One region of the Dactylosporangium sp. CA-139114 genome, then DNA from elsewhere that is predicted to be linked to it. Evidence: riboswitches for the same ligand, from Rfam matches in the RefSeq annotation. Region 1 holds a riboswitch; the other holds the start of a gene.
The links. Region 1 has a riboswitch for thiamine pyrophosphate ahead of thiS (sulfur carrier protein ThiS). Riboswitches for the same ligand answer to the same signal wherever they lie in the genome.
Positions count from the first base shown of each region.

Region 2: linked by a shared signal. The riboswitch ahead of ACQP2P_RS39765 (ECF transporter S component) and the one ahead of thiS (sulfur carrier protein ThiS) in region 1 are both predicted to bind thiamine pyrophosphate.

Region 1 is NZ_CP192080.1:8,433,974-8,440,986, reverse strand. Features, by position in the region: gene ACQP2P_RS37780 (hypothetical protein) at 1-360, opposite strand, end outside; gene ACQP2P_RS37775 (hypothetical protein) at 380-835, opposite strand; gene ACQP2P_RS37770 (hypothetical protein) at 828-1,190, opposite strand; gene ACQP2P_RS37765 (hypothetical protein) at 1,380-1,805, shown strand; gene ACQP2P_RS37760 (aldo/keto reductase) at 1,900-2,880, opposite strand; gene thiE (thiamine phosphate synthase) at 2,899-3,507, shown strand; gene thiO (glycine oxidase ThiO) at 3,504-4,547, shown strand; TPP riboswitch at 4,573-4,683, shown strand; gene thiS (sulfur carrier protein ThiS) at 4,683-4,886, shown strand; gene ACQP2P_RS37740 (thiazole synthase) at 4,879-5,643, shown strand; gene ACQP2P_RS37735 (thiamine phosphate synthase) at 5,637-6,152, shown strand; gene thiD (bifunctional hydroxymethylpyrimidine kinase/phosphomethylpyrimidine kinase) at 6,149-6,937, shown strand; gene thiC (phosphomethylpyrimidine synthase ThiC) at 7,010-7,013, shown strand, end outside.
Region 2 is NZ_CP192080.1:8,867,314-8,874,326, reverse strand. Features, by position in the region: gene ACQP2P_RS39780 (PHP domain-containing protein) at 1-157, opposite strand, end outside; gene ACQP2P_RS39775 (energy-coupling factor transporter transmembrane component T family protein) at 236-991, opposite strand; gene ACQP2P_RS39770 (ABC transporter ATP-binding protein) at 1,018-2,346, opposite strand; gene ACQP2P_RS39765 (ECF transporter S component) at 2,350-2,919, opposite strand; TPP riboswitch at 2,998-3,112, opposite strand; gene ACQP2P_RS39760 (alpha/beta fold hydrolase) at 3,165-3,989, shown strand; gene ACQP2P_RS39755 (acyl-CoA dehydrogenase family protein) at 4,028-5,932, shown strand; gene ACQP2P_RS39750 (hypothetical protein) at 5,997-6,593, opposite strand; gene ACQP2P_RS39745 (hypothetical protein) at 6,621-7,013, opposite strand, start outside.

The DNA of each region.
Region 1 (7,013 bases):
CGGCACGTACTCCTTGACCGTCGTGTCGTAGGTCCCGTGCCCGGGCGCGGTGATGCGCAGCTGGAGGGCGACCTGCGGCTGCTCGTTCAGGTAGACCCCGGTCTGGCGGGCGCCGAGCACCTGCGCGGTGCCGCGCACCCCGCGCTCGCGCACCTCCTGGGCCTCCCGGAACCGCCGGTGCAAACGCGTGCCGACCAGGATCAGGATCACGGCGGTGCCCGCGAGCCCGCCGCCGACCAGCATGAAGGTGGTCCGCACCTCGGGCACGAAGTTCCCGACCGAGAAGAAGACGGCGCCGAGCACGAACTCGAACGCCCCCACCAGGTACATGATGATGGCCGGCCCGCGGGAAGTGGTCATGCCGCGAATCGTGGGGCAGTCAGCCCTTCGCCGCTGTCGTCTCCGCGACGGGTTCGTGTCGCTTCGTGCGCCACAGCCAGAAGAGTCCGATGAACGGCAGGACCAGGGGGACGTACCCGTACCCCTGCCCGTAGTCCGACCAGACCGTCGCGTCCGGGAACGCCTTGCCGTCCACGAGGCTCGCGGTGCCCACGGCGAGCACCCCGAGCAGCTCGAACCCGACCGCGAACCAGGCGACCCGGCGCGAGGTGGCGCTGGAGCGGGCCAGGGCGACGGTGGCCACGATGTAGACGAGCGCGGCGAGCGCGGACAGCGAGTAGGCCAGCGGGGCCTCGGAGAACTTGGTGCCGATCTGCACGCCGGCCCGGGCGCTCGCCGACAGCGCGAAGACGCCGTAGACGAACACGAGCACGCGCCCGAAGCCGCGGTTCAGGGGCTTGCCGGCCGGACCGGTGGAGGTGGGTGTGTCAGCCATTCCAGATCTGTCCGAGTCGCAGGATGAGCACGGGCACGATGACCGCCGCCGCGCCGATGAGCAGGGATCCCCAGCGGGTCGGCTCCATGCGGGCCAGCACGATGCCGGCCGGGGGGAGCAGAACCGCGGTGAGCAGGTATCCGATGAGCGTGACCAGGTCCCCGCCGCGCGGCTCGCCGCCGCCCGCCAGCCGCACCACGAGCACCACGACCTGCACGAGCACCAGCGCCTCGACCAGCCAGAGGCCCGCGAACAGCGGCCGGGAGGGCTCGCGCTGCCGGAAGAACTCCACGAACGCCCAGACGGCGAGCGCGAGCGACAGCACGTGGGTGGCGACTGCCAGCGGCCCGATCACGGCCGAAGCGTATCCGGCCGCGCCGGATGTCCGGGCCGGAGGTCTCGGCCGGAGGAAGGACAGGCCCGGCTCCGCGAGCGTGGTTCACTTCTGTCGGCTACCCGCCACTGGCACATTTCCGGGATTGTTCCGCGCCACCGTGGCCGTACCGTTCATCGCAGCGAAACACGACGACCAAGGGGAACGACAATGAGCGACTTCGACGCCGGCGACACCGGGCACGACGTGGACTTCGGCCACTACGAGGCCGGTCAGGAGCAGGGCTCGCTGGACCAGATGCACCACGCCGCGGGCTCGGAGGCCGACGCCAGCAGCCAGTTCGGCGTGTACGAGGAGGGCCACCACGACACGGACTCGACGGACTTCTCGCAGGGTCACCACGTCGAGTACGACGCGCCGGCGGCCGTGCACTACGAGTCGGACGACTACACGAACTACTCGCACGACGCGACCTCCGACGACCACGTCTTCGCGGCCGAGAGCAGCGAGAACGCCCACCAGGCCAACTTCAGCGAGCTCGACCAGCTCGAGAACAGCTTCGGCAAGTCGTTCGTCGACGGCACCGAGTTCCACTCGGCGGGTGGCGAGGCCCAGTTCGGCGTCGCGGGCAACTAGTCCCACCCCGCATCACACCCCAGCATCAAGCACCGAGCACAGCGAGTGCCCGGCCGGCTCGCCCCGGCCGGGCACTCGTGCGTCCGGCGGGTCCTCAGGCGTGGCCGAGGACGGGGTGGGGGACGTACGGGGACTCGAGGCGTTCGACCTCCCGCTCGTCCAGCGACAGCTCCGTCGCCGCGATGGCGTCCTCCAGGTGGTGCAGCTTCGTCGCGCCGACGATCGGGGCCGTCACCGCGGGCTTCGACAGCAGCCAGGCCAGGGCCGTCTGGGCCGGGGAGACGCCGCGCTCGGCGGCCAGGGCGGCGTTGGCGTCCACGACGTTGAAGTCGGCCTCGGTGTACAGCTGGTCGCCGTACGGGTCGTTGTTCGCCCGGGTCGTGCGCCGCTCGCCGCCGCGGCCCCGGTTGCCGGCCAGCAGACCGCGGGCCAGGGGGCTCCAGGGGATCACCCCGACGCCCTGGTCCGCGCAGAGCGGGATCATCTCGCGCTCCTCCTCGCGGTACACCAGGTTGCAGTGGTTCTGCATCGACACGAACGGGGTCCAGCCGTGCTCGCGGGCGAGGTACTGGGCCTTGGAGAACTGCCAGGCGTACATGCTGGACGCCCCGATGTAGCGGGCCTTGCCGGCGCGGACGACGTCGTGCAGGGCCTGCATCGTCTCCTCGATCGGGGTGGCCGGGTCCCAGCGGTGGATCTGGTAGAGGTCGACGTAGTCGGTGCCGAGCCGGCGCAGCGAGTCGTCGATGCCCGCCAGGATGTGCTTGCGGGACAGGCCGCCGTCGTTGGGGGCGTCGCTCATCCGGCCATGGACCTTCGTGGCCAGGACGTAGTCGTCGCGGCGCTGGAAGTACTTCGCCAGCAGCCGGCCCGTGATCACCTCGCTGGCGCCGAGGGAGTAGACGTCGGCGGTGTCGAAGAACGTGATCCCGGCCTCGGCGGCGCGGCGCACGAACGGGTCGGCGCCCTCCTCGTCCAGCGCCCACGGGCGCTGGGCCGGGTCGCCGTAGCTCATCATGCCGAGACAGATTTCAGAGACCTGCAGGCCGGTCCGGCCGAGTCGCACTTGCTGCATGTCTGAAAAACTATCGCGGTGCCCACCCTCGGACGACTGCATCTCGTGACCGACACCCGGCCCGGCCGCAACCCGCTCGAGGTCGTCGCCGCGGCCCTGCGCGCGGGCTTCGACACGGTGCAGGTGCGCCCCGAGGACGCCCTGACCGATCGGGAGGCCTTCGAGCTGACCGTGCGCGTGCTGGCCATGTGCCGCGAGCTGGGCCGCACGTGCCTGGTCAACGACCGGCTGCACCTCGCGCTCGCGGCCGGGGCCGACGGCGGGCACGTCGGCGCCGACGACCTGCCGGTGGCCGCCGCCCGGCGCATCCTCGGCCCGCACGCGATCCTCGGCGCGACCGCCCGCGATCCGCACACGGCGCGCCGGGCGGTCGCCGACGGGGCCTCGTACCTCGGCGTCGGGCCCGCGTTCGCGACCACCACGAAGAGCGGCCTGCCCGACGCGATCGGCCCGGCCGGGGTGCGCGCGGTGGCCGAGGCGGTGCCCGTGCCGGTGGTGGCGATCGGCGGGGTGACCGCGGCCCGGGCCGGCGAGCTGTTCGCGGCCGGGGCGCACGCCGTCGCCGTGGTGGGCGCGATCAGCGGCGCGGCGGACCCGTACGCGGCGGCCTTGGAGTTCTCGGCATGAGCATGAGCATCGGCATCGTGGGCGGCGGGATCATCGGGCTCAGCGTCGCCTTCGAGCTCGTCGAGCGGGGGGCCGGCGACATCACGGTGTACGACGCCGACCCGGGGCGGGGCGCCGGGCTGGTCGCGGCCGGGATGCTCGCGCCCACGGCCGAGGCCGTCTTCGGCGAGGAGGATCTGCAGGCGCTGATGCTCGAGTCGATGCGCCGCTGGCCCTCGTTCGCCGCGCGGGTCGAGGCCCGGACCGCACTGCCGATCTCGTACCGCACCGACGGCACCCTCCTCGTCGCGCTCACCGCCGACGACCAGGCCGAGATCGACCGCCTCATCGGCTTCTACCGCCGCGCCGGCACCGCGATCGAGCCGCTCACCGGCCGCGAGCTGCGCGAGCGCGAGCCGCTGCTCGCCCCGCGGGTCCGCGGCGGTGCCCTCGCCCCCGGCGATCACCAGGTCGATCCCCGGCTCCTGCTGCGGGCCCTGCGCACCCTGCCGGTGCGGTTCGAGGCGCGGGACGTCGCCGACCCGTCCACGCTGCGGGACGATGTGATCATCGTCGCGGCCGGTGCCGCCTCGGCCGCGCTGACCGGGCTGCCGGTGCGCCCGGTGAAGGGCCAGCTGCTGCGGCTGCGGGGCGCCGAGCCGCTGCTGCGCCACGTCGTGCGGGGCGTGGCCCGGGGCCGGGACGTGTACCTCGTGCCGCGCCGCGACGGCGAGCTGGTCGTCGGCGCCACCGAGGAGGAGCGCGGGCCCGACACCACGGTCACCGCCGGCGGCGTGCTGGACCTGCTCCAGCCGGCCGCCGACCTCCTGCCCGGGGTCGCCGAGCTCGTCCTGGCCGAGACCCTCGCCGGCCTGCGCCCGGGCACGCCCGACAACGCCCCGGTCATCGACCGGCTCGAATCCGGGGTGATCGTCGCCACCGGCCACCACCGCAACGGGGTGCTGCTGGCCCCGGCGACCGCCGCGGCCGTTGCCGAGCTGGCGCTGCTCGGCGCGACCGGGGTGGACGTGCGGGCCTTCGGGGCCGGGCGCTTTACCTGACGGCTCCGGCGGCGTTATCGTCGGACGCGTACCCCACGGGAGTCCGGTGCGACCGGGCTGAGAGGGGGGCTGTGAGCCCCCGACCGTAGAACCTGATCCGGATCATGCCGGCGCAGGGAGGCAGGAGTGAGTTCCATGCAGCTTGTGGTCAACGCCGTCGCATCGACCGTCGACGAGGGCATCACCGTCGCCGACGTGGTGAAGGCGCTCGCCGGAGAGGACCCGCGCGGGATCGCCGTCGCCCTCAACGGTGACGTGGTGCCCCGGTCGCGCTGGGAGCAGACCCGCCCGGCCGAGGGCGACCAGGTCGAGGTGCTGACGGCGGTGCAGGGTGGCTGACGCCCTCGTGCTGGACGGCGTGGAGCTGCCGTCCCGGCTCATCCTGGGCACCGGCGGGGCGACCAGCCACGCGGCCCTCGAGGCGGCCATCCGGGCCAGCGAGACCGCGCTCGTCACCGTCGCCCTGCGCCGGCTCGACCCGGCCGCGCCCTCGCTGCTCGACGTCGTCGAGCGCTGCGGGGTGCGCGTGCTGCCCAACACGGCCGGCTGCTACACGGCGACCGAGGCGGTCAAGCTCGCCCACCTCGCCCGCGAGGCCTTCGGCACCGCCTGGGTGAAACTCGAGATGATCGGCGACGAGGAGACCCTGCTGCCCGACGGGGTCGAGCTGCTCGACGCGGCCGCGCGGCTCGTCGGGGACGGGTTCACCGTCCTGCCGTACACCAGCGACGACCCCGTCCTCGCCCAGCGCCTCGCCGACGTGGGCTGCGCGGCCGTCATGCCGCTCGGCGCCCCCATCGGCTCCGGCCTGGGCATCCGCAACCCGCACAACATCGCGCTCATCCGGCGGCTCGTCACCGTCCCGGTCATCCTCGACGCCGGGATCGGCACCGCCTCCGACGCGGCCCTCGCGATGGAGCTGGGCTGCGACGGCGTGCTGCTCGCCTCCGCCGTCACCCGGGCCGAGCACCCGGCGCGCATGGCCGAGGCGATGCGCCTCGCGGTGCGGGCCGGGCGGCTGGCCCACCTGGCCGGGCGCATCCCCCGGCGCCTGCACGCGACCGCATCCAGCCCGACCGGAGGTATGCCGTGGTAGAGCCCGGCCTCATCGTCTTCACCGACCGCCGGCAGACCGGGCGCCCGCTCGACGAGGTGATCGCGGGCGCCGTCGACGGCGGGGCCCGGGTGGTGGTCCTGCGCGAGCACGACCTCCCGCCGCGGCGCCGGCTCAAGCTCGCGGCCACCCTGCGCAGCCTCCTCGACCAGGTCGGCGGCCGGCTGCTGCTGGAGGAGGACGGGGCGCTGCGCAAGTGCCACGGGCTCGAGGAGCTGGTCGCGGCCGGGGACGACCCCGTCGACTACGTGACCCTCTCGCCGATCTTCGCCACGCGCAGCAAGCCCGGCTACGGCCCGCCGCTGGGCCTGGCCGCGCTGGGCCGCATGGCGATGGCCGCGCCCGTGCCGGTCTTCGCGCTCGGCGGCGTCGACACCCCCGGCCGCGTCCGCGACTGCCTCGACGAGGGCGCCGCCGGGGTGGCCGTGATGGGTGCCGTCATGCGCGCCGAGGACCCGGCCCGCCTGGTCAAGGAGCTGCTGGCCGCATGAACCCGCCCGTGGCGCTCACCATCGCCGGCTCCGACTCCGGGGGCGGCGCCGGAATCCAGGCCGACCTCAAGACCTTCGCCGCGCACGACGTCTTCGGCACCAGCGTCATCACCGCGCTCACCGCGCAGAACACGGCGGGCGTGCGGGCCATCTCCGCCGTCGACCCGGGGTTCGTCGAGGCCCAGCTCGAGGCCGTCCTCGACGACCTGCCCGTCGCCGGGGTGAAGACCGGCATGCTGGCCTCCCCGGACACCGTCGCGCTCGTGGCCCGGCTCGCCCCGCGGCTGCCGAACCTGGTGGTCGACCCGGTGCTCGTGGCCTCCTCCGGCGACCGGCTCTTCACCGCCGACGCCGAGCGCGCGTACCTCGACCTGCTCTTCCCGCACGCCGCCGTGGTCACGCCGAACCTGCGCGAGGCCTCCGTGCTGCTCGGCCGCGAGGTGCTCGACGCCGACGACGCCGCGAAGGCCGCCGGGGACCTGGCCGCCTTCGGGCCCCGGTGCGTCGTGGTCAAGGGCGGCCACCTGCGGGGGAGTGCCGAGGCCGTCGACGCGGTCTGGTACGACGGCCAGACCTCGCTGCTGAGCGCCCCCTGGATCGACACGACCAACAACCACGGCACCGGCTGCACCTTCGCCGCCGCGACCGCCGCCCGGCTCGCGGCCGGCGACGAGCTGCCGGTCGCCCTCGCGCGCGCCAAGTCCTACGTCCACTCGGCCCTCACCCGCTCGGCGTCCTGGACCCTGGGCGCCGGCCACGGCCCGCTGGCCTGGGGCCCCTTCTAGGCACCACCGCTCTGCAGGCGTCGACGTCGCCGCTTCCTCAGGTCATCCATGCCCTTTTATGGGAGGTTTGTCATGA
Region 2 (7,013 bases), 430 kb from region 1:
CGCCGAGCAGACCCGCGCGGCGAAGGAACCCGCGGCGGGAGACGTCGCCGGGCGAGAGCTCGCTGTCCGGGATCGACGCGTCGAGCACCGCGGGGACGTCGCCGGCTGCCTGCGGCAGGTCCTCGTGGTGATGGTGGTGGCCGTGACCGTGGCCCATGAACGCTCCTCAGCTGGAATCCGGTGGTTCTCACCGCCGACCCTCGATGCCGTGGGCGAACAACAGGTAGCGATATGCCTATGTGCGTGCGAACTTCAGCGTGACCACCGCTAGCGCGAGGGCCAGGCCGAGGGCCACTACCAGGGCATCCATCCACCCGAATCGGGTATCCCGGGCGATCGTGCGCGGCTCGCCCCGGTCGAATCCGCGGGCCTCCATGGCGGTCGCCAGCCGGATGCCGCGCCGGATGGCCGCGACGAGCAGGCCGAAGAGCGTGGAGAAGGGCCCGGCCTTGGTACCGCGGGCGCGCCGCGCGAGCCGGATCAGCCGGTACTCCCCGGCGAGCAGCGGCGCCAGGCGAAGCGCGGCCAGGGCGCCGATCGCGAACCGGGGCGGGACCCGCAGGTGCGCGACGAGCGAGTCGGCGAGGTCGGTCGGGTCGATGGTCGCGAACACCACGAAGCCCGGCAGCCCGACGGCGAGCAGCCGCAGGGCGTAGCCGACCGCGTTCTCGCGCACGTCGAGCCCGGCGACGTGCGCGACGACCGGCGAGTCCTGGGCTCCCAGCAGCACCGTGAAGCCGAAGATGCCGGCCGCGGAGACCAGGATCGGCCAGCCCCGCCGCCACAGCGTGCCCAGGCCGAGTCCAGTGAACGGCAGCAGCACCAGCAGCGCGCCGATGACGGTCAGCGAGGCGACCGGGTCCAGGGTCGTGACGACGGCCGCGGTCACCAGCAGCGCGGCGAGCAGCTTGGCCACCGCGTCGCGCCGCCCGAGCCACGTCCCGTGCACCGGCGCGGGTCCGGTCGTCGGCGAGGATGCGGTCGTCGGCAAAGGTCCGGTCGTCGGCGAAGGCCCGGTCATCGGCGCAGCTCCAGCCGCCGGTCGCCGATCGCGGCCACGAGCTGCGGGTCGTGGGTGACCAGCACCAGCGCCCGGCCCTCGTCGCGCAGGTCGGCCAGCAGGGTCACCAGCTCCCGCCAGGTGCGCAGGTCCTGCCCGAACGTCGGCTCGTCCAGGACCAGCACCCGGGGCGCGGCGGCGAGCGCGGTCGCGACGCTGAGCCGGCGCTGTTCGCCGCCGGAGAGCGTGAAGGGGTTGGCGAGGGCCAGGCGGTCGAGGTACAGCCGCTGCAGCAGGCGATCGACCGTCGCCTCGGACGCGCCCCCGAGGGCCAGCTCGGCGCGGACGGTGTCGGTGACGAACTGGTGCTCGGGGTTCTGGAACACCGAGCCGATCCGCGTGGCCAGGCTCCGCGCCCGCCAGCGGTGCGGCGGGCGGCCCGCGTCCCGCCCGGCCAGCGCGGCCGAGGCCGTCACCCGCCCGCCCCGCGGCTTCGTCAGGCCGCCGAGCAGCAGCGCGAGGGTCGTCTTGCCGGCGCCGTTGGGGCCCTCGACCGCGAGGGCCTGCCCCGCGCGCACCTCCTCGTCGACGATCGCGGCGGTGTGCGGCAGGGCCAGGCGCTCGGCGGTGAGCAGCGCCTCGCCCGGGGCGGTGGCGGCCGGGCGGACCGGCAGCGGGGCGCCGGGGCTCCAGACCGCGTCGGGGTCGTCGCCGATCACGATCGTCCGGTCGACCAGGGGGAGGGCCTCGTCGACCCGGTGCTCGACCAGCACCAGGGTCGCGTCGAGGTCCTGGATGACCTTGGCGATGGCGGTACGGACGAGCTGCGCCCCCTCCGGATCGAGGTTCGCGGTCGGCTCGTCGAGCAGCAGCAGCCCGGGCCGCAGCGCGATCACGCCGGCGATGGCCAGCCGCTGCTGCTCGCCGCCGGAGAGCGCGGCGGTGCTGCGGGAGCGGTCGTACGGGAAGCCGACGGCGCTCAGCGCGGCGTCGACCCGCGGCCAGATCCCGGCCCGGGGCACGCCGCGGTTCTCCAGGCCGAAGGCGACGTCGTCGCCGGCCCGGCTCATCACGAGCTGGGTCTGCGGGTCCTGGAACACGATCCCCGTCGTGTTGCGCTGCCGGCGCGCGTCGCGGCCGTCGACCAGGACCTCGCCCTCCTGCTCGCCGGAGTCCTCGGCGAGCAGGCCGGCGAGGGCGGCGAGCAGCGTGGACTTGCCGGCCCCGGAGGCGCCGAGCAGCAGGACCCGCTCGCCGTGCTCGATGCGCAGGTCGAGGTGGCGGACCGCCCAGGCCTTGCGCCCGGCGTGCCGCCACCCGAACCCGCGGAATTCGACGGTGCTCAACGCTTAGACGGCAACCCGCTCCCGGCCGGACGGGAAGCGGTCCAGCACGCCCGTGCGCGACAGCGCCCGCTGCAGGGCCCAGCTGCCGCCGCCGGCGACGATCGCGCCGCTGGCCACGACGAGCGCCGCGTAGGTCCACTTCTGGCCGGCCGTGAACGTGTCGCCGTAGTAGACGCTCAGGTCGAACAGCGCGGCGCCCACGCCGGAGAGGGCGCCCGCGACCAGGGCGTTGACGAGTTTGTACCCGCGGTAGCCGGTCGCGGCGAAGCCGAACTCGCCGCCGATGCCCTGCACCAGGCCGGACACCACGACCGTGAGCCCCCACGCCGAGCCGAACAGCGCGGAGACGATCGCGGCGACGAGCTCGGTGTAGAGGCCGGCGCCGGGCTTGCGGATGACCAGCGGCCCGAGGACCGCGGGGACGAGCCACACGCCGTAGATCACCGCGCGCCAGGGCAGCGCGAAGCTCTCCAGGGCGTTCCACAGGTTGTTCCAGGCGTAGAACACCCCGGCGAAGGCCACGGCGATGATGGACGCGACGACGATGTCGACGGTCCGCCAACGGGTCTGCATGGTTGAACCTCCCAGTTCGTGCGAACCAGAAGGAGACGCGACGTCACGCCGGCCCTTGGACGGGCCGACGTGACGGCTGGCGTGAGGTGACCGAGCTCCCTGCGCTGGCATTACCCAGATCAGGTTCGAGGGTCTGCGACGCCGTCGGACGGCCGTCGCACTCTCAGCGCTGTGCGCTCCCCTGTCGGATGTGCAGTTGTTTCCCGACGGTAACAGTGATCGCCGCCGACTCGTAGTCTCTGGTCATGAAAATCACGGCGCGATCGCTCACGTTCGACGTGTTCGACGGCGGCCCTCCCGGCGGGGACCCGGTGCTGCTGCTGCACGGCTTCCCGCAGCACAGCGGCGAGTGGGCGGCGGTCACCCCGCTGCTGCACGCCGCGGGCCTGCGCACCTACGCCCTCGACCAGCGGGGCACCTCGCCGGGCGCCCGTCCGGCGACGGTCGAGGCCTACCGGATCACCGAGTGCGCGCTGGACGTCGTGGCGGTCCTCGACGCGCTGGAGATTCCGGCGGTACACCTGGTGGGGCACGACTGGGGAGCGATCTGCGCCTGGCACGTGGCGCTGCGGCACACCGACCGGGTGCGCACGCTCACGGCGGTTTCGGTGCCGCACCCGCACGCGTCGGCCTACGCCTACGCGCACGACCCGGACCAGCGGGAGCGCTCGGCGTACATCAAGCTCTTCCGGCAGCCGGGCAAGGCCGAGGAGGTGCTGCTGGCCGACTCCGCCCGACGGCTGCGCGGGCTGTTCGCGCCGCTGGAGGACGTCGAGGGGTACGTGCGGCCGCTGCTCGAGCCGGGGGCGCTGACGGCGGCGCTGAACTGGTACCGGGCGATGGGCTCGCGCGACCTCGTCGGGCTGGGGCCCTCGACGGTGCCGACGACGTACGTGTGGAGCGACGGGGACGTGGCGATCGGCCCGGCGGCGGCGCGCGCCTGTGCCGAGCACGTCGCGGCCGACTACCGGTTCGTGCCGCTGGCCGGGGTCAGCCACTGGATCCCCGACGAGGCGCCCGCCGCCGTCGCGGCCGCGATCGTTGGCATAGCCGACGCTACCCGCGGGTAATAACCTGGATGTTCGGGAGCGTCTACCTGGGGGTGTCCATGGTTGCGACGTCGGTGCGCGCGGAACGGGAGGCGCGCAAGGTCATCGAGGAGAACCGCGAGACCGAATGGCGCAAGCCGAGCTTCGGCAAGGAGCTGTTCCTCGGCCGGCTGCGCCTGGATCTCATCGACCCACTGCCGGAGCTCGATCCGGCCGCCGAGGCGCGCGGCGCCGAGTTCCGCGCCAAGCTCGCCGCCTACCTGAGCGCGGAGGTGGACGGCCAGCAGATCGAGCGCGACGCCCACATCCCGGACGAGGTGCTGCGCTCGCTCGGGGAACTGGGCGCCTTCGGGATGAAGATCGACGAGCGGTACGGCGGGCTGGGCCTGACCAATCTCGACTACTGCCGCGCGCTCATGCTCGTCGGCTCGGTCAACCCGTCCATCGGCGCGCTGCTGTCGGCGCACCAGTCGATCGGCGTGCCGCAGCCGCTCAAGCTGGTCGGCAACGACGAGCAGAAGCAGCGCTTCCTGCCCCGCCTGGCCGCCGGGGAGGTGTCCGCGTTCCTGCTCACCGAGCCGGAGGTCGGTTCGTTCCCGGCCGGGCTGCGCACCGCCGCGGTGCCCACCGAGGACGGCGACTACCTGCTCAACGGCGTCAAGCTGTGGGCCACCAACGGCACCCTGGCCACCCTGTTCGTGGTCATGGCGCTGGTGCCCAGGAGCGAGGGGCACAAGGGCGGGATCACCGCGTTCGTGGTCGAGGGCGACGCGCCCGGCGTGACCATCGAGCGGCGCAACGCGTTCATGGGCCTGCGCGGGCTGGAGAACAGCGTCACCCGCTTCCACGACGTGCGCGTGCCCAAGGAGAACGTCATCGGCGGCGAGGGCCAGGGCCTGCGCATCGCGCTGAGCACGCTCAACACCGGCCGGCTGTCGCTGCCGGCGATGTGCGTCGGGGCCGGCAAGTGGTGCCTCGGCGTGGCCCGCGAGTGGGCCGCGGAGCGGGTGCAGATGGGCCGGCCGATCGGCACGTACGAGGCGATCGCCAAGAAGATCGCGTTCATCGCCGGCTCCACCTACGGGATGGAGGCCATGATCGAGGTCTCCTGCCGCCTCGCCGACGACAACCGCAACGACATCCGCATCGAGGCCGCGCTGGTCAAGCTGTACGCCTCGGAGCTGGCCTGGAAGGTCGCCGACGAGCTCGTGCAGATCCGGGGCGGCCGCGGCTACGAGACCGCCGACTCCCTCGCCGCGCGCGGCGAGCGGGCCATCCCGGTCGAGCAGATCCTGCGCGACCTGCGCATCAACCGGATCTTCGAGGGCTCGACGGAGATCATGCACCTGGCCATCGCCCGGGAGGCCGTCGACGCGCACCTCTCGGTCGCGGGCGACATCATCGACCCCGACGCGGGCCTGGGCCGCAAGGCGAAGGCGGCGGGGAAGGCCGGCGGCTTCTACGCCAGGTGGCTGCCGACCCTGGTCGCGGGCAAGGGCCAGTTGCCGGGCGGCTTCGCCGAGTTCGGCGCCCTGGCCCCGCACCTGCGCTACGTCGAGCGGGCCTCGCGCCGGCTGGCCCGCGAGACCTTCTACGCGATGGCGCGCTGGCAGGGCAAGCTCGAGCACAAGCAGGGCTTCCTCGGCCGCGTGGTCGACATCGGGGCCGAGCTGTTCGCGATGTCCGCCGCGTGCGTGAAGGCGCGCACGGAGCTCGCCGAGCGCCCCGAGGGCCTGGAGCTGGCGGACCTGTTCTGCCGGCAGGCCACGCTGCGGGCCGAGGCGCTGTTCGCCGAGCTGTGGACCAACGCCGACTCGGTGGAGGTCTCGGCGGCCAAGCGGGTGCTGGCCGGGCGGTACCTCTCGCTCGAGGAGGGCATCGTGCCGGCCACCACCGACGGTCCCAGCACCGCGGACTGGTCGCCGGGCCCCTCCACGGCCGAGGACGTGCGGCGGCGCTTCTGACGGTTCGACTCGCGGGGCCCCGGTCCGATCGCCGGGGCCCCTTTCCCTGCGCCCGGGCCGGCGTTCAGCGCAGGCCGAGGGAGCGCAGCTCGAGCTCGGCCAGGGCCTCCACCGTCTCCGGGTCGCCGCGGCGCCACCGGGCGGCCACCTCGGGGTCGACCTTGATCAGGCGCTTGAGCGGCTGCGTCGCCAGCGCGCGCAGGGCCAGCAGGTCCCGGCCCGCCGTCACCGTGCGCAGCCTCGCGGCCGACGCCGCCCGCCGCGCCCAGCGCACGCGCAGCGGCAGCCAGACGCCGACGACGAGCAGCACCGGCACCAGCACGACGACCACGGACAGGATCCAGGCCAGGTCGTTGACGATCTCCTGCTGCTCCTTGCCGGCGTTGGCCAGCGAGGTCGCGGCGTTCGCGGCGTTGCGGAACGGGGTCGCGATCGAGTCGCCGACGCCGGGCACCTTGTCGATCTTGTCGCCCGCCGAGCTGAGGTTCGAGGCCAGCCCGTTGCCGGCGCCCTCGAGCTTCTGGCCGGGCACGGCGAGCTTCTGGACGAGGTCGAACAGGCTCATCCCGAGCCGGATCCAGGCGTACACCCACACGACGACGAGCGCGTCGGTCAGGAACTGCCGCAAGGCGACGGGGGCGCGGTCGGCATAGAGCTTCATGGCTCCCAGCGTCGCCTACGCCGCGGGTTATTGCAGTGTCTGGTAGAGGGAATCCGGCGCCTGCTCGACCGTGGCGGAGTCCGGGCGCTCGATCTTGATCGTCCCGCTGCCGAAGTTCGCGAACTTCGCCGTGGTGCTCGACGCGGGCGCGGTGCCGAGCGGCGGGGTGTGCGTGACGAGCTGCGTGACGTAGCCGTTCGCGTCGACCGTGGCCTCGAACGGCACGCTCTTGAGCGCCTCGGTCGCGCCGGCGCCGGCCGCGACCGGGGTCTTGCTCTTGTCCAGGGTGCCGCTGAACGCGCCCGGCCCCGTCCGGGTCACGGTGACGATCTCGCCGGGGAGGGCGCCCAGGCCGGTCGGGCTGCCGGTGGCGTCGAGCCCGAGCTTGGACAGCGACTTGACCTTGGTGACGTCCAGATG